DNA from 3 places in the Pseudomonas sp. MDT1-17 genome. Region 1 is predicted to be linked to each of the others. Evidence: riboswitches for the same ligand, from Rfam matches in the RefSeq annotation. Region 1 holds a riboswitch; each other region holds the start of a gene.

Region 1 (7,529 bases):
CTCTCCAAGCAGAACACCCCAGGCATTGGCATCCGCGTCTTTATCACCCAGCCTGGCACTCAGTACGCCGAAACCTGCATTGCTTACTGCAAGCCGGGCGAAGAAAAACCTGAAGACACGGCGCTGGGGCTGAAAAGCTTCACCGCTTACATCGACTCGTTCAGCGAAGCCTTTCTGGACGATGCTGTAGTCGACTACGCCACCGACCGCATGGGCGGCCAGCTGACCATCAAGGCGCCAAACGCCAAAGTCCCGATGGTCAATGCCGACAGCCCGATCAACGAGCGCATCAACTACTACCTGCAAACCGAGATCAACCCGGGGCTGGCCAGTCACGGCGGTCAGGTCAGCCTGATCGATGTGGTCGAAGACGGCATCGCCGTACTCAAGTTCGGCGGCGGTTGCCAAGGCTGCGGCCAGGCTGACGTCACCCTTCGCGAAGGCATCGAGCGCACCTTGCTCGAGCGCATTCCCGAGCTCAAGGGTGTTCGTGACGTCACCGACCACACGCAGAAAGAAAACGCCTACTACTAAGTAAGGTGTTCGCTGCAGAAACGAAAAAAACGGCGTCCGTGAGTGCCGTTTTTTTTCGCGTGAAATTCACTGACGCCTTCGCGAGCAGGCTCGCTCCCACAGTTGGTCGCATTCCAATGTGGGAGCGAGCCTGCTCGCGAAGGGGCCCTATGGGCGATACAAATGCGCATGCCCCGCGCGGTACAGCGATGACTCACTGAAGTGATCGCTACCCAACACTCGGCCCACCAAAATCAACGCCGTGCGCCGAAACCCCTTGGCTTCAACCTTCGCGGCAATGTCTTCAAGCGTCCCCACTACCCAATCCTGATCCGGCCAGGTCGCCCGGTGAATCACCGCAATCGGGCAGTCCGCGCCGTAATGCGGCAGCAATTCAACCAGGATTTTCTCCAGATGATTGACCCCCAGATGAATCGCCATGGTCGCCCCGTGCTGCGCCAGGCTGCCCAGCGCTTCGCCCGCGGGCATGGCGGTCTTGTCGGCGTAGCGGGTCAGGATCACGCTTTGCGACACATCGGGTAATGTCAGTTCGGCGCCCAACAGTGCCGCGCAGGCCGCCGTGGCCGTCACGCCGGGAATGATTTCAAACGGGATGTCGAGTTCGCGCAGGTAGCGAATCTGCTCGCCAATGGCACCGTAAAGACTCGGATCGCCGGAATGCACCCGGGCCACGTCCTGGCCATTGGCATGGGCGGTCTTGATCAGCTCGATGATCTGTTCCAGATGCAGTTCGGCGCTGTTGACCACGTGTTCGGCGCGATGGCCTTCCAACACGGCGGCAGGCACCAGGGAGCCGGCGTAGATGATCACCGGGCAGCTGCGAATCAGCCGTTGGCCTTTTACGGTGATCAGTTCCGGGTCGCCGGGACCTGCGCCAATGAAGTAAACGGTCATCGTCGGTTCCTGTGAAAAAAAGGGGCAGGGCAAGGCTTCAGATGAAGATTGCTCATGATCGAAAGCGGGGATTATCGGGGATTTTAGGCGACGCAGGCCAATGCCAAGGTGGCCTGGGCATATTTTTGTCGTGAGATCAGCAATTTTGCCGGCGCCTGGGCCAACTGTTCGGCCAAGGCCAGGGCGGCACTTTCCGCGACGCCGTAGCAGCCGGTGCGTTCGAACGCGATGTCCGAGCGGTGGCTGAGCTGCGGTTGATAGCCGGCCAGTTGTTCGCTGCTGAAGTACTTCAGTGGCAGTGCGAGTTGTGCGGCCAATTCGATCAAACCAGGTTCTTCGCGCTTCAGGTCGATGCTGGCCAGCGCCTTGATCTGGTGAAGTTCGATTTTATGAGCCTGTAACGCCTGATCGAGCAGCGCCCGCAACGTGCTGACGGGGCAGCCGCGCTGGCAGCCCAGACCGACCACCAGGGTCGGCGCTGTGCTGGTGTCAGTCATGCGTGGTATTGGCCATCGCTTTTGCGGCGGAACAACCAGGCACTGATCAGGCCCAGGGCCAGCCAGAACGCGACGTTGGTCAGCTGCGAAGCGATTTCGAACTGAGCTTCCAAGGCTTCTGGAGCCAGCATCGAGTGGACTTCCGGTTGTGGTGCGCCGATCACGTGAGGAACGGCCAGAATGGCCACGCCGAGCACTTTCATCAACCAGTGGCGGCTGAACACGATCAATGCGATGCCGACTGCAGTGGAGGCGGCAGTGCTGATCCACCAGATCTGCCGTTGCGCCAAATCAGCAGCGGCAGTGCCTGGTAGCTCAGGCGGCAGACCGAGGGTAGGTGCCAGCACGAACGTCGCATAACCGGCCAGGCCCCAGAGCAGGCCTTGGGACGTGCGAGTCGGTGCGCGCAAGGTGTAAAGACCGGCGAGCATCAGGGCGAAACCGACCGCTACCACCAGGTTGCCACCCGTGGTCGACAGCACGCGCTGCCAACCGTCTTCCGGCTCCCAGGCTTGGGCATCGTGAGTGTGAGCGGCGACAGCACCCGAGGCGTGTTCGTGAAGTTCAACAGCGGCGGGCTCGGATTTTTCGTAAGTCTCGGCCTGCAGAATCAGCGGCGCCACCCAGAAACTTTGCAGCAGGGTCAGCAACAGGGCGGCCAGCAGCCCGGTGAACCCTGCGGTTTGCGCAATACGCTTGATCATGTCGACAGGTCTCAATGGCACGGGAATGCAGAGCTGTGGCGGGTATCGTGCGCGGCATTGTGCACCGCTTCGATGTGCGAGAAACCGGCGAAATACACCAGGCACGCACCAAGGATCGACGCACACACAGCGGCGGTCAGGCGCTGAGTCAGGGTCGTGGTGGTGCTGGCGGAGCTCTTATCGGTGTTGCTGCCGGTGCTGCTGATGATCGACATGGCGCTTCCCTCTGGTCTGTCAGTGGGTGAATTAGAGCGCATGGGAGACCCTGCGAGTCGGGCGCGCAGAGGTTCAAACAGCGCCCGCCCACCGCGGGTTTGTTATTCAGTGATCGTAATGGTCACTTTGTGTTGCGGGCCGGTCTCCGGGCTCACGAGGGGCGCTGGCTTTCGCCTTGACCTGCAAGCATCACCTTCCCATGCCGAACGACTGGCACAGTGGATCTGACGCTTCGCTCGCTTACCGTTGCGGGGGCAGCACCGGACTGACATGGCTTTAGAGTAAAGCACATGATTCACCGGTTTCCCGTTTCACCCTGTGAAGGGCACCCGTAACAAAGTGCGTAGGAGAGCATGGGCGGGGGTTGGGCGTCAATTGGCAAGGGTTCTCACTTGGAACCGAAAGATGATTGGCTCTTTGTAGGAGCTGCCGAAGGCTGCGATCTTTTGATCTTGTTTTTTAAAATCAAAAGATCGCAGCCTTCGGCAGCTCCTACAGACATTGACCCGCTCCAAGACGATGCGTAGCCTTGCGCTTTCGAGGTTCTTCGGCGTCTGCCGAAGCTAAGAAGGGAACGCGGTCGATGCCGCGGCTGCCCCCGCAACTGTGAACGGTTCTGTTGGCTGCCACGCCACTGCAAGCCCTGTCTATCGGGCCCGCGGGAAGGCGCAGCCAACGTCAGTCGAACGACTGGCAAGCCGTCAGCCAGGAGACCTGCCTCGACACAGATTCTCACTTTCAACCGGGCGGGGTGATCCGGTGGCGAACTCTTCAGGCACGCGCGTCCGCGTTGCCGGTCGTCGTCCCGTATGCCCGCCACCTTGCCAAAGGGCATCCGATGAAAACACTGGCCAAACTCCCCGTCACCATCGTTACCGGCTTCCTCGGCTCGGGCAAAACCACGTTGCTGCGGCACATGCTCGACAATGCTCAGGGCCGCCGTATCGCGGTGATCGTCAACGAGTTCGGCGAGCTGGGCATCGACGGCGAAATCCTCAAGCAGTGCTCCATCGGTTGCACTGAAGAAGAAGCCAACGGCCGCGTCTATGAACTGGCCAACGGCTGCCTGTGCTGCACCGTCCAGGAAGAGTTCTTCCCAGTGATGCGCGAATTGGTCGCCCGTCGCGGCGACCTCGACCACATCCTCATCGAAACTTCGGGTCTGGCCCTGCCAAAACCGTTGGTGCAAGCCTTCCAGTGGCCAGAAATCCGCAGCGCCTGCACCGTTGACGCGGTCATCACCGTGGTCGACAGCCCAGCGGTCGCCGCCGGCACCTTCGCGGCTTTCCCGGATCAGGTCGATGCCCAGCGCAAACTCGATCCGAACCTGGACCACGAATCGCCGCTGCACGAACTGTTCGCCGACCAACTGGCCAGCGCCGACCTGGTGATCCTCAACAAGGCCGACCTGATCAGCCCTGAAGACCTGGCCCGTGTACGCCTGGAAGTCGCGGAAGAATTGCCGCCCGCCGTAAAAGTCATCGAAGCCAGCAGCGGTCGCGTGCCTCTGGACGTGCTGATCGGCCTCGGCGCCGGTTCCGAAGAACACATCGACAGCCGTCACAGCCATCACGATCACCACCATGAAGGTGAAGACGATCACGACCACGATGCTTTCGATTCGATCTCCATCGAACTGCCTCAGGCAGACGAAAGCCTGCTGCTGGACGCGCTGACTCAACTGGTGGTCCAACACGGCATCTTGCGCGTCAAAGGTTTTGCGGCGATTCCGAACAAACCGATGCGCCTGTTGATCCAGGGCGTGGGCACACGTTTCGACAAGCATTTCGACCGTCAGTGGGGCGCCGATGAAGCGCGCACCACGCGCCTGGTATTGATCGGCCAGGAGCTGGACGGAATGCTAATCGAAACGCAATTGCGCGCTGCGCTCAGCGTTTAAGCCATGCACCTGCTCAGGACCCAGCCCGGCGGTTTCGTGTCGGATGACAACATTGCCGACCTTGGACAAACCCCCGCCGAGCTGGTGATCCTGTGCAGCGGCGACTCCAGCCTCGCGCTACTCGCCGAAGCGGCGCAGCAGTTGCCCGACGATTACCCGAGCGTGCGTCTGGCCAACCCGATGCAGGTGCAGAACCACGCCTCAGTCGATCTGTATGTCGACGAAGTGTTGCGCCACGCCAAGGTGATTCTGATCTCGCTCCATGGCGGCATCGCTTATTGGCGTTATGGCGTGGAGCGCTTGGTGGAGTTGTCGCAGCGCGGCGTGCAGCTGATTCTGGTGCCCGGCGATGACCGTCCGGACCCGGAACTCAGCGACCTGAGCACCGTGGCTGCCTGCGACCGCGATCGGCTTTGGCAGTTTTTGCGTCAGGGCGGCATGAGCAATGCCCTGGATTTTTTCCGCTGCCTTGCCGATCGTTGGCTGGAACGCGACTACGCCTGGGCCGAGCCGCAAACCCTGCCGCGCACGGCGATCTACCATCCGCAAAAAAGCCCCGCAGACCTTCACGATTGGCAAGCCGACTGGCAGGCCGATCAACCGGTGGCGGCGGTGTTGTTTTACCGTTCGCATTTGCAGGCGGCGAACACCGGTTTCATCGATATTTTCTGTCAGCGCTTGCAGGCGGCGGGGCTGAACCCATTGCCGATTGCGCTGGCCAGTTTGAAAGAACCCGGCTGCCTGACGGTGGTCGAGGACCTGCTGGACGAAGTTGAGGCGGGGGTGATTCTCAACACCACCGGTTTCGCGCAATCCAGCCCCGAAGCGCCGCACCTGCGACCGTTTCGCCGCAACATCCCGGTGATCCAGGCGATTTGCGCCCAGGACAACGAGCCTGCTTGGCGCGCCAGCGAACAAGGCCTCGGTCCACGTGATTTGGCGATGCACATCGCGCTGCCGGAACTGGACGGGCGGATCATCAGCCGGCCGATCAGCTTCAAGGACCTGGCCTGGCGCAGCGAGCGCAGCCAGTCGGATGTGGTCTGCTACCGACCGCAACCTGAACGCATGGATTTTGTCGCCGAACTGGCGCGGCGCTGGATTGATCTGGCGCGTGTGCCCAATGGCGAGAAGCGCATCGCCCTGATCCTCGCCAACTACCCGACCCGTAATGGGCGTATCGGTAACGGGGTGGGCCTCGATACCCCGGCCGCCGCGCTGAATATCCTGCGCGCGCTGCATAAAGAAGGTTATCCGCTGCCCGCCGAATTGCCGGACACGGGCACCGCGTTGATCCAGCAATTGCTCGGTGGCGTCAGCAACGACCTCGACACCCTTGACCAGCGTCCCTGTCAGCAAAGCCTGGCGATGGATGACTACCTGCTGATGTTCGACGCCTTGCCCGAATCCAACCGTCAGGCTGTGCTGGAACGTTGGGGCACGCCCGAAAGCGATCCGATGTGCCGGGGCGGGCGAATGATGATCGCCGGGCTGCGCTTTGGCCTGACCTTCGTCGGCATTCAACCGGCGCGCGGTTATCAGGTGGATCCGAGCGCGGTGTATCACGACCCGGACCTGGTGCCGCCGCACGGTTATCTGGCGTTCTACTTCTGGTTGCGTAACACCTACGGCGCCCACGGCGTGATTCATGTCGGCAAGCACGGCAATCTCGAATGGCTGCCGGGCAAGGGCGTCGGGCTGTCGCAGAGCTGCTGGCCGGATGCGCTGCTCGGGCCGCTGCCGAACATCTATCCGTTTATCGTCAACGACCCGGGCGAGGGTGCCCAGGCCAAGCGCCGCACCCAGGCCGTGATCATCGATCACCTGATGCCGCCGCTGACGCGCGCCGAAACCTACGGCCCGTTGCGCAACCTCGAATTACTCGCCGACGAATATTACGAAGCACAATTGCTCGATCCGCGCCGTGCCCGGGAATTGCAGCGCGACATCCTGCAGCTAGTGCGCGAGACGCACATCGACCGCGAACTGCAGCTGGACGAAAAACTCGACAGTGATGCCGATGCGGCGATCTGGTTGCCGCGTCTGGACACGTATTTGTGCGACTTGAAAGAGTCGCAGATCCGCGATGGTTTGCATGTGTTCGGCGAGTCGCCGACCGGGCGTTTGCGCATTGATACGTTGTTGGCCCTGTTGCGGATCCCCCGTGGCGATGGTCGTGGGGCGCAATCGAGTCTGTTGCGGGCGCTGGCCAAGGCGTTTGAGCTGGGGTTTGATCCGCTGGATTGCGCGCTGGCCGAGCCGTGGGCCGGACCGCGTCCCGTTGAGCTGCAATCACTTAACGATGAAGTCTGGCGCACTGCCGGTGATACCCGCGAACGCCTCGAACTGTTCGCCGCTCAACTGATCGAGCAGGCTTTGAACCAGCCTCAAGCCAAACCCGGACCCTGTGGTAGCGAGCCTGCTCGCGAAGCGATTGAACATTCAACATTGATGTCGATTGACCCACCGCTTTCGCGAGCAGGCTCGCTCCCACAAAAGGCGGATTGGTCCGAGGTAAGCGCGATCATCGACAGCCTGCGTGACGTCGTCGCGCCACGGCTGGATGCTTGCGGTCCGGCGGAACTGCGCGGTCTGCTCGACGCCCTCAGCGGTCGCTTCGTGCCGGCCGGCCCCAGCGGTGCGCCGAGTCGCGGTCGACTCGACGTGCTGCCGACCGGGCGCAATTTCTACTCGGTGGACGTGCGTAACCTGCCGACCACCACCGCGTGGCGTATCGGTTTCCAGTCGGCCAACCTGATTCTTGAACGACACCTGCAAGACCAT
Region 2 (7,529 bases), 880 kb from region 1:
CGCCGCCCAGCCGAAACGTTCGAAGCGTTCGTTGCGATAGCCCCACATCGCGTCGAGGGTGTTGCTCAAACGATAGAGCACCACGCCGGGTGCACCCGCCACGGCAAACCAGAACAACGCGGCAAACACCGCGTCGCTGCCATTCTCCAATACGGATTCGGTGGCGGCGCGGGCGACTTCGGTTTTATCCAGTTCGCTGGTCTGGCGACTCACCAGGTAACCGACACGTTTGCGCGCCTCGTCCAGATCATCGCTGCGCAGCGCCTTGGCCACCGGTTCGACGTGTTCACCGAGGCTGCGCAGGCCGAGGGCGCAGTACAGCGCCAGAATCTCGACCAGCCAACCGACATAAGGCGCCCAGGAAAATGCAGTCGCCAGCAACGTCAGCGGCAACACCGCGATCACCCAGGCGGTGACGCCGTGGCTACGCCAACCGCGACCGCCGGAGTTGAAACGTTGCTCGATGCGGTCGGCAAAACGGCCGAACGCCACCAGCGGATGCCAGCGTTTGGGTTCACCCAGCAGCGCATCCAGCGCAACCGCGGCGACACTCAACAACGCCACACTCATTGACTCACTCCCCAATAATTTTCGTACAGCAGTTCACTGAGCGGACGCGCCTGCGCCCAGCCTTCGAGTACCAGCATCGGCGCTGGATAGAATGCCTTGACCGGCCCCAGGCAAAGAACGGCCAAGGGCTTGGCACCGGCCGGCAAACCCAGCAGGTCTGCCAGGGCTTGCGGCTCGAACAGTGAGACCCAGCCCATGCCCAATCCTTCAGCGCGGGAGGCCAGCCAGAGGTTCTGGATCGCGCAGGACAACGAGGCCATGTCCATTTCCGGCAAGGTGCGACGGCCAAAGATATGGCGCTCGCGATCGTCCATGAGCGCGGCGACCAGCACCTCGGCGCAGTCGTTGATGCCTTCGACTTTCAGCTTCATGAATTCGTCGGTGCGCTCGCCGAGGGCTTCGGCGGTGCGGATGCGTTCCTCTTCCACCAGTGACTGGATCTTGCCGCGCAGGGCTCGATCGCTGATGCGGATGAACCGCCAGGGCTGCATCAGGCCGACACTCGGTGCCTGATGTGCGGTTTCGAGCAGGCGTCGTAACAACTCGGGCTCGACGGTGCCGCCGCTGAAGTGGCGCATGTCACGGCGTTCGGCAATTGCCCGATAAACCGCTTCGCGTTCAGCTTCGGAGAATGCGTAGTCAGTCATGGCCTCTTCGCGAGCAGGCTCGCTCCCACAGTGGACCGCGTTTCTTCAGCCAACCCACTTTCTACTGTGGGAGCGAGCCTGCTCGCGAAGGCGGCCTCAAGATCAGGCGCAAACAGTGCAGCAACCGCCGATGGATTGGACGGGAAATAGAAGTGTACATAAGAGGCGGTCATCCGCCCCTTACGATAAACCGCCTCCGCCCCGCGCCCGCCGTTAGGGCTCAGGCCCCGGGCAATCGGCTCCAATTCGGTGCTGGTCAACGAGTGGTGATAGGTGTGGCCGCGTAATAAGCCTTCCGGCAACTCGACTGCCTGCAACGCCAATGCGGCCAGACGCTTTTGCATCACCGCATCCCCCGCCAGCAAGCCGACCAATTCAGCGCGAGTGCCCTCGACATCGGTCAATGAATCGAGCAAATAGAGCATGCCGCCACACTCGGCCAACAACGGTTTACCCGCCGCATGGTGAGCACGGATTGCGCTCAGCATTGTGCTGTTCTGTGACAGTGCCACATGGTGCAATTCGGGATAACCGCCTGGCAGATAAAGGCTGTCTGCCTCCGGCAATTGCGCGTCACGGATCGGCGAGAAAAACAGCAATTCGGCCCCCATGGCGCGCAGCAGGTCGAGGCTTGCGCCGTAGGTGAAGGCAAACGCTTCGTCACGGGCCACGGCAATTCGCACACCGGCCAGCAACGGTTCGGCAGCGATCACATCAGGAGCCGCGAATTCCACCGCCGGTGGCAGCGCGACCTCGCAACTGCTGGCCAGTGCATCGGCCGCCGCATCGAGACGCAGATCGAGATCGTTCAACTCGCTGGCCTGAACCAGCCCGAGGTGTCGACTAGGCAATTCGATCCCGGTTTCCCGGGACAAGGCGCCGTACCAGCGCAAACCTTCAGTGAGGCTGCCTTCAAGCAATTGCGCATGACGCAGGGTGCCGACGCGGTTGGCCAGCACACCGGCAAACGGCAAATCCGGCTGATAGCGCGCCAACCCCAACGCCAGTGCGCCAAAGGTCTGGGCCATGGCGGTGCCGTCGATCACACCCAGCACCGGCACACCGAAATGCCGCGCCAGATCAGCGCTGGACGGCGTACCGTCAAACAACCCCATGACGCCTTCGATGAGAATCAGATCGGCTTCGCCGGCGGCTTCCCACAACAGACGACGACTTTCCTGCTCGCCGACCATCCACATGTCCAGTTGAAACACCGGCGCACCGCTGGCGCGCTCGAGAATCATCGGGTCGAGAAAGTCCGGGCCGCACTTGAACACACGAACTTTGCGCCCCTGCTTGTGATGCAAACGGGCCAGCGCGGCAGTGACGGTGGTCTTGCCCTGACCGGAGGCCGGCGCGGCAATCAGCACCGCCGGGCAGTGACGGCTGATTTTCATAAAGTAGTATTCACAGCTCGACGCCTTTTTGCGCTTTGATCCCGGCCTGGAACGCGTGCTTGATCACGCCCATTTCGGTGACCGTGTCGGCCAGTTCGATCATTTCAGGTTTGGCGCCGCGACCGGTGACCACCACATGCTGCATCGGCGGACGCGCCTGCAAATCGCTGAGCACCTGATCCAGATCGAGGTAACCGTGCTTGAGCGCAATGTTCAACTCATCCAGCACCACCAAGCCAATCGACGGATCACGCAGCAATTCGCGGGACACCGCCCACGCCGCTTCAGCGGCGGCGATGTCTCGCTGGCGATCCTGGGTTTCCCAGGTGAAGCCCTCGCCCATCACATGAAAACGCACCTGTTCCGGGAAGCGCCGGAAGAACAGTTCTTCGCCGGTGCTGTTGCGCCCCTTGATGAACTGCACCACGCCACACTGCATGCCGTGGCCCATGGACCGGGCGAGCATGCCGAAGGCCGAACTGCTTTTGCCTTTGCCGTTGCCGGTCAGCACCAGCAGCAGGCCGCATTCATTCGGGGAGTTGGCGATGCGTTCGTCGATCACGGCTTTTTTGCGCAGCATGCGCGCCAGATGACGTTCGTCACGATCGGGGGTATCAGTCATGGGGAGCTCTCCGTTGAGGCTGGATAACGGCGGGCAGGCACAAGAATAGACGGCAAAAAGCCTGGCATCGCCCACCGTGATGCCGCTGGATGGATCAGGCCGGTCTCCGGGCTCATGAGCGGCGATTCGCCTGACTGCGCGCCTTCCCATGTCGACAGTCGACACAGTGGCTCAAGGCGCAGTCTTCACTCATTTACCGTTGCGGGGGCAGCGCCGGGATCGTGAGCCTTCATCAATTGAAGAGATCGCTCACCGGCTTCCCTGTTTCACTCTGTCGACCAAGGTCACAGAGCACCTGAAACAAGCCGCGAAGGTTAGAGGGTTGGGGATGGAGCGTCAATTGAAGACGGGCGGCCTGCGAGCGAATAACTGCCGTCGATCAATTATCTGACGCCAATCTTGTGCCACACTCCCAGCAGTGATATCAAAGAGCCACAACCTCACAACACAATAACAAGGGTGAGCCCCATGCAAGGCATGATCATCAGCAATCCGAAGCTGGAATTCCTGCGCCCGGTGCTGGAACGCTGGTTTGACTGTATCGACCGCTACAACGCCGTGCGCGGCGATAACGACACGCCTTACTGGTTCGACGAAAAAGCCAACCTGAGCCTGCTGTCCACCGCTGCGTGGATGGCGGAAATGGTGACGCTGCAACAAGCACCGACCCGCAAACAGACCGAAGAAGGCGAACGCAATGGCCGCGCCGATCTGTTTATCGCGACCAGCGAAGAACGCGCTTACCTTCAGGCGACCCAGCGCTGGCCACGCGTCAACGGCCTGAACCTGACTCAAGCATTGCAGGACATCACCAGCGACGCCAAGCGCATCAGCTACGCCAGCGACCTGAAACTCGGCTGCCTGTTCGTTGCGCCGCAAAAAGCCCAACAAAGCGCTACTCCGGAAGAACTCCAGGACATGGTCGACGACCTGCAAAAGGAACACACCTGCGCGGTGGCCTGGTATTTCCCCTACGCCTATCGCAAGTTGCGCAACGAAGCCGGCAACTACCACCCCGGCATCGCCGTGCTGTTCAAGGAAGCCCGCGGCTGACCGGTTGAACCATCGCGCACCTGCGCTTCTCTATTGATTAGGTCAATGCATTCATAGGGAAGATCAGCATGCGCAAGCCCCAGCTCGCTCTCGTCATCGTGCTCGCCGGAGGGCTTGCCGCCTGTGGTGAAACCTCCAGGCTGCAAATTTCCGACGGCACCGGCCCGTCACCCAAGCTGCCAGAACCCAACAAAACCCTGATCCCGACGGTGAACATCGCCCCGGCGATCGGCTGGCCGGACGGCACTAAACCCACTGCCGCAGCGGGCACCCAAGTGTCGGCATTTGCCGAAGGCCTCGATCACCCGCGCTGGCTCTACGTGCTGCCCAACGGCGACGTGCTGGTGGCCGAAACCAACGCGCCGCCGAAACCCGATGATGGCAAAGGCGTTAAAGGCTGGGTCATGAAAAAAGTCATGGGCCGTGCCGGCGCAGCAGTCCCCAGCCCGAATCGCATCACGCTGCTGCGGGACAAGGACCACGACGGCATCGCCGAGACCCGCACGGTGTTTCTGGAAAACCTCAACTCGCCCTTCGGCATGACCCTGGTCGGCAATGACCTGTACGTCGCCGACACGGACCGCTTGCTGCGCTTCCACTATGAAAACGGCGAGACGGCGATCAAGTCACAGCCAATGAAGGTGATCGACCTGCCGGGCGGTACGCTGAATCACCACTGGACCAAAAACGTCATCGCCAGCAAGGACGGCAGCAAGCTGTACGTCACGGTGGGCTCCAACAGCAACGTGGCCGAAAACGGCATGGACAAGGAAGAAGGTCGCGCGGCGATCTGGGAAGTGGATCGTGCCACCGGCAACCATCGGATCTTTGCCTCGGGGATTCGTAATCCAAACGGTCTGGCCTGGGAACCTCAGAGCGGCGCACTGTGGACGGCGGTCAACGAGCGCGACGAAATCGGCAGCGACCTGGTGCCGGACTACATCACTTCAGTGAAAGACGGCGGGTTCTACGGCTGGCCTTACAGTTATTACGGTCAGCACGTCGACATTCGCGTCGAGCCGCAAAACCCCGACCTGGTGGCCAAGGCCATTGCTCCGGACTACGCGGTCGGCCCGCATACCGCCTCGCTGGGCCTGACGTTCGCTGAAGGCAACACGCTGCCGGCGCAGTTCAAGGAAGGCGCATTCATCGGCCAGCATGGCTCGTGGAATCGTAAGCCGCACAGTGGCTACAAAGTGATTTTCGTACCGTTCAGCGCAGGGAAACCCACCGGGCAGCCGGTTGATGTGCTCACCGGCTTCCTCAACGCAGATGAGAAAGCCATGGGCCGGCCAGTGGGCGTGGTGATTGATCAGCAGGGTGATTTGTTGGTGGCGGATGATGTGGGGAATAAGGTGTGGCGTGTGTCTGCAACTAAATAAACGCACACACATAACCTGTGGGAGCGACGGTGCGACGATTCGACCTGCTCGCGAAAGCGTTTGATCGGGCAACAAAGATATTGAATGTGCCGACCCCTTCGCGAGCAGGCTCGCTCCCACAGGGATTTAGCGTTTACGACAGAGCGTCAATCCATCGCCCAACGGCAACAACGACAGATCCACACGCGAGTCATCCTTCAAGGCGCGATTGAGCGCCTGGATGGCTCGGGTGTCTTCGCTCTCGGGATGGTCTTCAAGCACCCGTCCGCTCCACAGCGTGTTATCAAACACCGCCAGACCGCCGACGCGCAGCAGACGCAACGCGTGCTCCAGGTAGCGTGGATAGTTGGCCTTGTCAGCATCGATGAAGATCAGGTCGAACTGCTCTTGTTGATCCAGCTGAGTCAGGGTTTCCAGCGCGGGCGCCAGACGCAGATCAATCCGCTCGGCAAGCCCCGCCTCCTGCCAGTAACGACGTGCGATGGCGTTGTAGTCGCCGGGTATGTCACAGCAGATCAGCGAGCCGTCATCCGGTAATGCAGCTGCCATACACAAAGCGCTGTAACCGGTGAAGGTGCCGACTTCCAGCAGACGCTTGGCGCCGGTGAGTTTCACCAATAGTGCAAGAAACTGGCCCTGTTCCGGCGCCACTTGCCAGCGAGCCATCGGCAGCGCCTGAGTTTCGTCCCGCAAACGCTTGAGCAGCGGCGTTTCGCGCAGGGAAACATCGAGCAGGTATTGATACAGGGAATCGTCGAGATTGAGTGTGCGAGCGGTCATGACAACCTCTGCAATCTAGGGGTTGCGAGCCAAGTGTTCAGGTTGCAAGACGCGCTTGGCACTCAGATAGGCTTTCTGCCAGTAAGCTTTGGACAAGCTGTCGAGCTTCACCGTGCCGCCGGTGGCGGGCGCATGGACGAAGCGACCTTCGCCGACGTAGATCCCGGCGTGGCTGACCTGGGAACCGCCATTGGTAGCGAAGAAGATCAGGTCGCCGGTTTGCAGACCTTCCTTGCCCACGCTGGACGCTTGCATGCTGATCATCTCGCGGGTGGTACGCGGCAGGGAAATGCCGGCGACGTCACGATAGACGTAACCGATCAGCCCGCTGCAATCGAATCCCGAATCCGGCGTGTTGCCACCCCAGCGATACGGCGTGCCCACCAGGCCGAGCGCGCGGAACAACACGTCTTCTGCCTCAGGGGAGAATGCTTGGGAGGAACTGAAAATAATGGGCGAGCGAACCACCGGCGCAGGTGGCGGTGTTCGGCTGGCGCAGGCGCTGAGCAGCGCTGCGAAGAACATGATTGCGAGGCGGGCCGACGTCGACATAAGCAGAACATCCTGATCTGGCTGCGGCTTTTTCTGCAGGGGGCGCAGAAAAGAAAACCGCCTGCGCAGGACGCAGGCGGTTTGCCATCAATAATAGATCTGGATTCTAGCTGCTACGGGGCAAACTTCAAGTAAGACTTTAAGTTCACCTTACAAAATGTCCGCTTACTTGCGTGCCGTGACGATCGTCGGGGCTGCAGCCGGCGCCATCGCGAGTGCGCGCTTGGCTTCGATGAAGGTTTTGCTCCAGTAGCTGTCGCCCAGACTATCGATCCGGACACCACCGCTGCGGCGGCTGCTGGAATGGATGAACTGGTTGTCACCCAGGTAGATCCCGGCGTGACTGACGCGACCGCGACGGCCATTGGTGGCGAAAAACAGCAAGTCGCCAGGCTCCAGTTTGCTGCGCGAAACCAACGGAGCGTCCACGTTGATCATTTCGCGAGTGGAGCGTGGCAGGTTCAGGCCGGCTTCTTCACGAAACAGGTAACCGATGAAGCCGCTGCAATCAAAGCCAGCTTCGGAG
Region 3 (7,529 bases), 140 kb from region 1:
CTGAGGTTGCCGAGCAACCAGAACATGATGCCGCGGGCCTGTTCGGAACTGGCCGACTTGGTGATCAGAAATGCCGTGAGCGCATTGAACAATTGCGAACCGGCAATCCCCGCCAGGATGATCTGCCCGGTACCGCCAGGTGAGCCGCTGGCACGGGCCAGTAAAACAACCACGGCGAAGGCAGCAACAGCACCGGCAAACGCCCCGACCGACAGCGAAATCAGCCCCCCGCCGAGGCCCAGCAATGCCACCAGCACCGCGCCCGTCGAGGCGCCAGCGGAAATACCGAGCAGATAAGGATCGGCCAGCGGGTTGCGCAACAGCGATTGCAAGATCACCCCGCAGGTGGCCAGGCCCGCACCGCAGGCGGCTGCCACCAGCGCGCGGGTCAGGCGGTAATTCCAGACGATGCCTTCGTCTATCGGGTCGAGGACATAACCGGCAGTCCACAGTTTGTTGGCCAGTACCTGGAACACCACGCTCGGTTCGATGCTCGTTTCACCGATGGCCACACCGGCAATCACGGCAAGCAGCAGTGTCAGAAATGCCAGCAGCGTACGAATCAACGTCCCGGTCATTTCGGCAGGTCGTAGCCGTTGATGGCTGATGACAGGATTTCAAGACCGTCGAACATTCTCACGCTGGCCTGCATGGCCATGGCGTCAAGGATGATGATGCGGTTGTTTTTCACGGCGTCCATGTTGCGGGTCACCGGGTCGCTGCGCAGGAATTGCAGTTTCTTTTGATAGTCGTCAGCCGGGAAGCGACGGCGATCCATGCGTGCGATGACCAGGAAGGTCGGGTTGGCCTTGGCGATGGTTTCCCAGCCGACGGTGGGCCATTCTTCATCGGACTCCACCACGTTGCGCACTCCCAACGTGTTCAACATGAAGTCGGGAATGCCCTTGTGCCCGGCGACATAGGGGTCGATATCCAGACTGGCGCTGGAGAACCAGAACAGCGCACTGGTGTGCTTAAGATCCTTGTTCTGTACGGTGGCAATGGACTTGGCCAGGCTGGCTTTGAGGTGGGCGTTCAGCTGCTGGCCACGTTCCTGCACGTCAAAGATTTCAGCCAATTGGCTGATACTTTTGTAGAGGCTGTCGATGCGGAACGCCTCCAGACGTGTGCCGTCGGCACCGACCAGGTTGTCCTTGGCTTCGCAGTCGGAGGGCATCAGGTAGGTCGGGATCTGCAGTTCGTGAAACTGCTCGCGAGTACCGACCACGCCCTGCGGGCCAACCATCCACTCCAGTTCCACTGCTACCAGCTGCGGACGCTTGCCGATCACCGCCTCGAAACTCGGTTCGTTATCGGCCAGGCGTTCGATCGTGTCGTTCTCTGGCTTGTACTTGGCCAGCACATCGTTGAACCACAGCGAAGTGCCGACCAGCGTGTTGCCAAGGCCCATGGCGTAGAGAATTTCAGTGCCAGCCTGGCCAATGGTCACGGCACGGCTCGGCGCCTGCTGAAACGTCAGTGTGCTGCCACAGTTCTCAACAGTCAGGGGGTAGTGGGTCGGGGCCGCATGGGCGAGGGTGGACAGACCCAGGGCAGTGACGAGGGTGGCAGGGCGGGACAGCAACATGACGCAATCTCCATTTGACCGTACAAGAGCAGGGGTACGGACTGGAAACACATCATCGAACGCTGCCATTAAAGCAGTGAAGTGCCGATCACTGAGGTGACGCTCGGCGCAAGGATGTCCTTCCCGGACACCCCGCCGGTTAGTGATTTGCTTGGCCGGCAGGTCTCCTGACTGATGCGTCGTCGCCAGGCTCCAGCCTTCCCGGGAGTGATCCCAGTGGCAGTTCAGGAGCAGGCTCAGCACCTACAGTTGCGGGGGCAGTTCCGTTTGATGCCGTGTCAGGCATCTCGGATTCCCTATTAATCCCGTTTGGAAACCGGCGGCCGGCATGGTAGTCGATCATGTCGAATATCACCACCGACCGCTTTGGGTGGGAATCGCAGTAGAACAACTCCGGTCTTCAACCGGAATACAGTGCCAACTACGAAAACAGTGCGAAAGGAATTTCAGTGCAGGCAACTTATCGGTATTAATCGACACGACTCCATTTTAATAACGTCCATTTTTGCGAGCCTTCCTGGCGGTTCACCTTTAGTCGTTAATCAACTATCCAAACGGGGTGTGATGCTGTTCTGCCTGTCAATCAGCACCCACTGCCGCGAATACTTTCGCGGCAGTGGGGGGGGCACGTGAACTTTCTGAATCAGTAGCTTGTGGGCTGTGGCATGTCGTCATGTATCCATGACAATTTTTTGCATGTACTGATTGTCGATTTTACGATGACGCCAACAACGTCTCCACTCGCACGAGGCTCCTGATGCACATCGCCATCCTGACTTTCGAAGGTTTCAACGAACTCGACTCGCTGATCGCGCTGGGCATCCTCAACCGGGTCCAGCGGCCCGGTTGGCGGGTATCTATCGCCAGTCCCACGGATAAGGTGCTGTCGATGAACGGCGTGCTGATCGAGTCGCAGACGTCGCTCGAGGACGCATGCGGTGCGGACGCTGTACTTGTGGGTAGTGGGAGAAAGACCCGGGACGTCGTCGCTGACGCCACGCTGATGTCTCGCCTGAAATTCGACTCGACGCGTCAGCTGCTGGGCGCTCAGTGCTCGGGCACGCTCATACTTGCCAAACTGGGCCTACTGGACGACATTCCGGCCTGCACGGACCTGACCACCAAACCGTGGGTCGAGGAGGTCGGCGTGGCAGTGCTCAATCAGCCCTTCGTGGCCAAGGGAAACGTCGCGACGGCTGGAGGGTGCCTGTCGTCGCAGTATCTAGCCGCCTGGTTCATCGCCCGTCTGGAAGGCGTCGAGGCTGCACGCAGTGCGATTCATTATGTGGCGCCGGTGGGAGAAAAGGAGATCTACGTGACGCGCGCAATGGCAAACATTTCGCCGTACCTTTAAAGCTCTCTATGACCGCTTTGGCCGATGTCTGATTGTTTACGACTGAGCGAAATCGACGACGAGTGTCACTGTCGGGCCCGTCAGCCCTTTATTACGAGAACAAGTCGACATTCTTCGCCGTCAAGGGCGTCAACATTCCGGTCGCGGTCAGCGTGTTTCCTGATGAACTCTATGAAGCGCCGAAAAGTTGGTCGCAGAAGGCCTATCCCAAACTTGTGCATTACAACAAGCTTCCCAAAGGTGGGCACTTTGACACAAAATCAGAATTTCTTAAGTCTGTTTCCCGAAATCGACCGCCAATGGTTCAGCCGCAAGGTGGAAAGCGTCGCTACCCTGGGCACGCCAGCGTTCACTATCTGGGAGCAGCGCCCGTATCTGGTGCGGTTCAAGAACTACCAACCGATCACCGGTCAGGAAGAGTTCATGTACCAGAACACCACGCTGTTACCGCTGCGCTCCACCGACGGCAAAATTAACCATATTTGCCTGGTGATCTATGACGTCACCGACGTCGCCACCAACCGGCATCAGCTCCAGGCCGCCAATGCGCAATTGCAGCAACTCTCCAGAACCGATCGGCTGACGGGTTTATACAACCGCGGTCATTGGGAAGAAAGCCTGAAAGTCGCCTATGCTCGGCACCAGCGTTATGGCAATGCCACCAGCCTGGTGATGTTGGATATCGACCACTTCAAGCGGGTCAACGAGACCTATGGTCACCAGGCGGGCGACAAGGTCATCGAGGAAGTCGCCAGGCTGATCCACGAGCATGTGCGCGAAACCGATGTGGCTGGGCGTTATGGCGGTGAAGAGTTCGGCGTGGTGCTTTCGGACACCGACAAGACCGGTGGAAGGGTTTTCGCCGAGCGTCTGCGTAAGGCAGTCGAAGGGCTGGAAGTGCTGCACAACGGCCAGAGCATACGTTTCACCATCAGCCTGGGGGTGGCCGACCTGAGCCAGCCCACGATCAACTACGCCGACCTGATCGCCTGGGCGGACCATGCGCTGTTTGCGTCGAAGAATGCCGGGCGCAATCGGGTGACGGTGTATGAGTAGATAGATCGTAGTGCCTGGTTTTGCGACTGCTGCGCAGCCGAACGCAGCCTTGCAGGCTCGGCAGCTGCTACAACTGGCCAACGTACTCGAGGTCCGGTTTTGAGGTATTAGCTGTACAAAATAATAATTTGGTATAACTTTTAAAGGCGTCTATTGAGTCTTAACGAGGTCTTTGCATGGCTATGCAGACGGACCGCTTAATCCGCCACCTTATCTGTCTTGTTCTGATGCTCCAGAGTGCAGAACTATTTGCTGATTGGCGCGAGGCTTTACCCGAAGCTCGTCGGATGGGTAGCGGGGAGATGCGCGTGTTCGGTTTCTCTATCTACACTGCGCAGCTCTGGAGCCCACGCCTGATTGCCGGAGAACCGCTGGGTGCAGATGTGCCCTTTGCGCTAGAGCTGACCTACAGTCGCACTATTAGTCGCGATGATCTGGTTGAGGCCAGCATCAAGGAAATCCGTCGCCTTTCACCCAACTCCCTGAATTCAGAGCTGATGGTCCGCTGGGAGTGGGAGATGCAGCAGGCGTTTGTCGATGTGCGCGCCGGTGACCGCATCACTGGAGTCTATTTGCCTGGAGAGGGCGCACGTTTTTACGTCGGCGAGAACCTACAGCATGTGGTGAGGGATGATGCGTTCGCCAAAGCCTTTTTTTCCATCTGGCTTGACCCCCGAACACGCGACCCGGAGCTGCGCGCCCAATTGTTGGGCGCAGCTAAACCCTGAGACCGTTGAGGAAATGCACATGTTGAAGATATGGATATTGCTGCTATGCATTGGCCTTGCAAGTTGCAGCCGGGTGGATGTGCACACCTACAGACAGGAGACGCCCACGCTTGAGTTGCGCGAATTCTTTGAGGGCCGGGTCGAAGCCTGGGGTATGTTTCAAAAGCGTTCTGGCGAGGTCACCAAGCGCTTCCACGTGGAGATCAATGGCCACTCCGAAGGTAGCAGGCTGATCCTCGACGAATCATTTACTTACAGCGATGGTACTAAGCAAAAAAGGGTGTGGACGCTAACTCCAGTTGGTTCTAGCCAATGGCGCGGAACCGCTGGCGACGTGGTAGGCGAGGCGCTTGGTGAGGTGGCAGGCAATACACTGCGCTGGCGATATGTGCTGAGCCTACCGGTGGATGGAAAGGTATATCAGGTTCAATTGGACGACTGGATGTACCTAATGGACAAGAACACCATGATCAATCGCTCGTTCATGACCAAGTTCGGGGTGGAGGTAGGCCAGATCACCTTGTTCTTCCGCAAGTCTTGAGTCAACGTGCATGCTGTCCGGCTATCCAGTGCAGCGCCGGCATCAACATCGCCCATATCAATGCGATTAGCAGAGCGCTAGGCCAAACACCTAGCGGTAGACCCACGTCTGCTAACCTGGCGCCGCCCAAATAGGAGAGCGGCCCGCCAAAGGCCCCTAGTAGGCTGCCCATCCACCAAGGCCGCTTTGTCCAGCTCAGGCTGTGACGCAAAGTGCTGGCGAAAAGCAGCCAAAGCATTGCCAGCCATAGCGGCAGAACAATAGTGGCATCTGAAAAGGAGAACAGCCCGAGGTGCAATAGAATACTGTCCAGGACCCAACCGCAGGTTGCCACCCGCAACAGAATGCGCCATTCATTTGGGTCGTTGGCAATCCAACGCAGGTGTGTAGCCAGGCATGCGATTGCAATCAGCAACGTCCAAGGTCGTTGCGCGCCAAACACGCAGGCGAACCAACCGAGTTGGAACAGCCCTGCGTTCAGCAACAACCGGCCCCGCCTGCTCACGCCTTTAGGCCGAAGGGCTCCGGTCGTGCCCCGGGTTTGGCGAGTAATAGATGCGCGGTGCCGATACCTCGCTCCAGGAAGCCGCCTTCGCAATAGCACAGGTAGAACTCCCAGAGGCGATAGAACGTCTGGTCGTAGCCTAGTGCTTCTAGGTTGTGCCGGCTGCGCCGCAGGTTATCGTGCCACATGCGAAGAGTCCGTGCGTAATGAAGGCCGAAGTCCTCCATGTGGTGAAGGTTCAGGTCAGTGTCGCGACTGATGGTGTGCAGCATGGCGCTCACCGAAGGCAAGGCACCGCCCGGGAAGATGTAGCGCTGGATGAAGTCGACCGTTTTTTTCGCCTGCTCATAGCGCTGTTCCCGAATGGTGATGGCCTGCAATAGCATAAGCCCGTGTTCTTTGAGCAGATGGGCGCACTGTTTGAAGTAGGTGGGCAGGAAGCGGTGGCCGACTGCCTCGATCATCTCGATCGATACTAGCTTGTCGTATTTGCCCGTCAGGTCACGATAGTCCTGCAACAGCAGGGTAATGCGGTCTTGCAGACACTGCTCCTCAATTCGGCGCTTCGTGTACGCAAATTGCTCTCGGGACAGCGTGGTGGTGGTGACCTTGCAGCCATAGTGGGTGGCCGCATACAGCGCCATACTGCCCCAGCCAGTGCCGATCTCCAGCAGGTGGTCGCTGGGTTTGAGATCGAGTTTTTGGCAGATGCACTCCAGCTTGTACATTTGGGCTTGTTCGAGGCTGTCGCTGGTGGAGCGGAACATGGCTGCGGAATACATCATGGTGGGGTCCAGCAGTTGTTCGAACAGCGCGTTGCCCAAGTCGTAGTGCGCTGAAATGTTGCGTTGCGAGCCCTGGCGCGTGTTGCGGTTGAGCCAGTGCAGGGCTTTTACCAGTGGACGGCGCATACGTGCCAGGCCGCGCTCCATTCCATCCAGCACGTCGAGGTTGGCAACGAAAATGCGGATCACCGCAGTCAGATCGGGACTGCTCCAGTACTCCTGGATATAGGCCTCGCCAGCGCCAATTGAGCCATTCACCGCCACCATCGACCACAGGGCCGCATTAAGCACTTCGATCTCGCCATGCAGAACAGCGCCAGGCTCGCCGAAGCTCAGGCGCTCACCGTCGACGATGATCACCAAATGTCCGTGGCGCAGTTGTGCCAGCTGGCGCAAGACCCCTTTCTTCAGCAGTCGGGCGCTTACCCCGTTGGCAGCAGAGCCACAGGTGCTGGAGGGATTCAGGCTAGGATTTGTCATGACGAGACTCCAGATTCGCGGTGCCGTATTCACCGCTGGCCGCTTCATGGGAAAACAGTGGCAGACGCTTGAGCAACAGACGCAGGGCCTGCCAATAAATGCCGAGCAGGGTCTTGCCGGTCATCCAGGGGAAGTCCAGAAGGTGGCGGTGCAGGCTTTGGCGCGTCAGTTCGATGCGCTCAAGGCCCAGGCCAGCTTCAAACATTTTTTGCTCGCCCTGCCAGTCCTGCATGGTCACGTGCAGCGTTTGCTCGGGAGCAGAGAAATGCATGCGGTACTCCAGATCGCGAGGCAGGAAGGGCGAGACGTGAAAACTCTTGGCGACCCTATGGCGTGACTCACCGCTCGCGTGGGTCGGCAGTACGTAGTGGTAACGCTCTCGCCAAGGGGTATTGCTGACTTCGCAGAGGATGGCGGCCAGACTGCCGTCGGATTCGAAGCAGTAAAACAGGCTGATCGGATTGAAGGACAGCCCCCAACTGCGCGGCTGGG

What was found. A riboswitch is a leader RNA that binds a small molecule or an ion and turns the genes downstream of it on or off. The one in region 1 is predicted to bind cobalamin.
Region 2: linked by a shared signal. The riboswitch ahead of cobO (cob(I)yrinic acid a,c-diamide adenosyltransferase) and the one ahead of cobW (cobalamin biosynthesis protein CobW) in region 1 are both predicted to bind cobalamin.
Region 3: linked by a shared signal. The riboswitch ahead of ACYZTX_RS15365 (ABC transporter substrate-binding protein) and the one ahead of cobW (cobalamin biosynthesis protein CobW) in region 1 are both predicted to bind cobalamin.

Annotation. Positions count from the first base shown of each region.
Region 1 covers NZ_JBUBVM010000001.1:3,195,641-3,203,169, forward strand. The annotation lists gene nfuA (Fe-S biogenesis protein NfuA) at 1-534, shown strand, start outside; gene cobM (precorrin-4 C(11)-methyltransferase) at 682-1,428, opposite strand; gene ACYZTX_RS14800 (cobalamin biosynthesis protein) at 1,512-1,925, opposite strand; gene ACYZTX_RS14805 (CbtA family protein) at 1,922-2,629, opposite strand; gene ACYZTX_RS14810 (CbtB domain-containing protein) at 2,641-2,844, opposite strand; cobalamin riboswitch at 2,965-3,193, opposite strand; cobalamin riboswitch at 3,369-3,581, shown strand; gene cobW (cobalamin biosynthesis protein CobW) at 3,684-4,745, shown strand; gene cobN (cobaltochelatase subunit CobN) at 4,749-7,529, shown strand, end outside.
Region 2 covers NZ_JBUBVM010000001.1:2,315,234-2,322,762, reverse strand. The annotation lists gene cbiB (adenosylcobinamide-phosphate synthase CbiB) at 1-570, opposite strand, end outside; gene bluB (5,6-dimethylbenzimidazole synthase) at 567-1,217, opposite strand; gene ACYZTX_RS10780 (cobyrinate a,c-diamide synthase) at 1,214-2,614, opposite strand; gene cobO (cob(I)yrinic acid a,c-diamide adenosyltransferase) at 2,625-3,236, opposite strand; cobalamin riboswitch at 3,317-3,550, opposite strand; gene ACYZTX_RS10770 (hypothetical protein) at 3,705-4,289, shown strand; gene ACYZTX_RS10765 (PQQ-dependent sugar dehydrogenase) at 4,358-5,671, shown strand; gene ACYZTX_RS10760 (O-methyltransferase) at 5,798-6,451, opposite strand; gene ACYZTX_RS10755 (C40 family peptidase) at 6,467-7,003, opposite strand; gene ACYZTX_RS10750 (C40 family peptidase) at 7,169-7,529, opposite strand, start outside.
Region 3 covers NZ_JBUBVM010000001.1:3,333,747-3,341,275, forward strand. The annotation lists gene ACYZTX_RS15360 (FecCD family ABC transporter permease) at 1-578, opposite strand, end outside; gene ACYZTX_RS15365 (ABC transporter substrate-binding protein) at 575-1,588, opposite strand; cobalamin riboswitch at 1,729-1,931, opposite strand; gene ACYZTX_RS15370 (DJ-1/PfpI family protein) at 2,346-2,942, shown strand; gene ACYZTX_RS15375 (GGDEF domain-containing protein) at 3,192-3,998, shown strand; gene ACYZTX_RS15380 (chalcone isomerase family protein) at 4,175-4,726, shown strand; gene ACYZTX_RS15385 (DUF3833 domain-containing protein) at 4,746-5,267, shown strand; gene ACYZTX_RS15390 (DUF2878 domain-containing protein) at 5,269-5,754, opposite strand; gene ACYZTX_RS15395 (class I SAM-dependent methyltransferase) at 5,769-7,037, opposite strand; gene ACYZTX_RS15400 (DUF1365 domain-containing protein) at 7,024-7,529, opposite strand, start outside.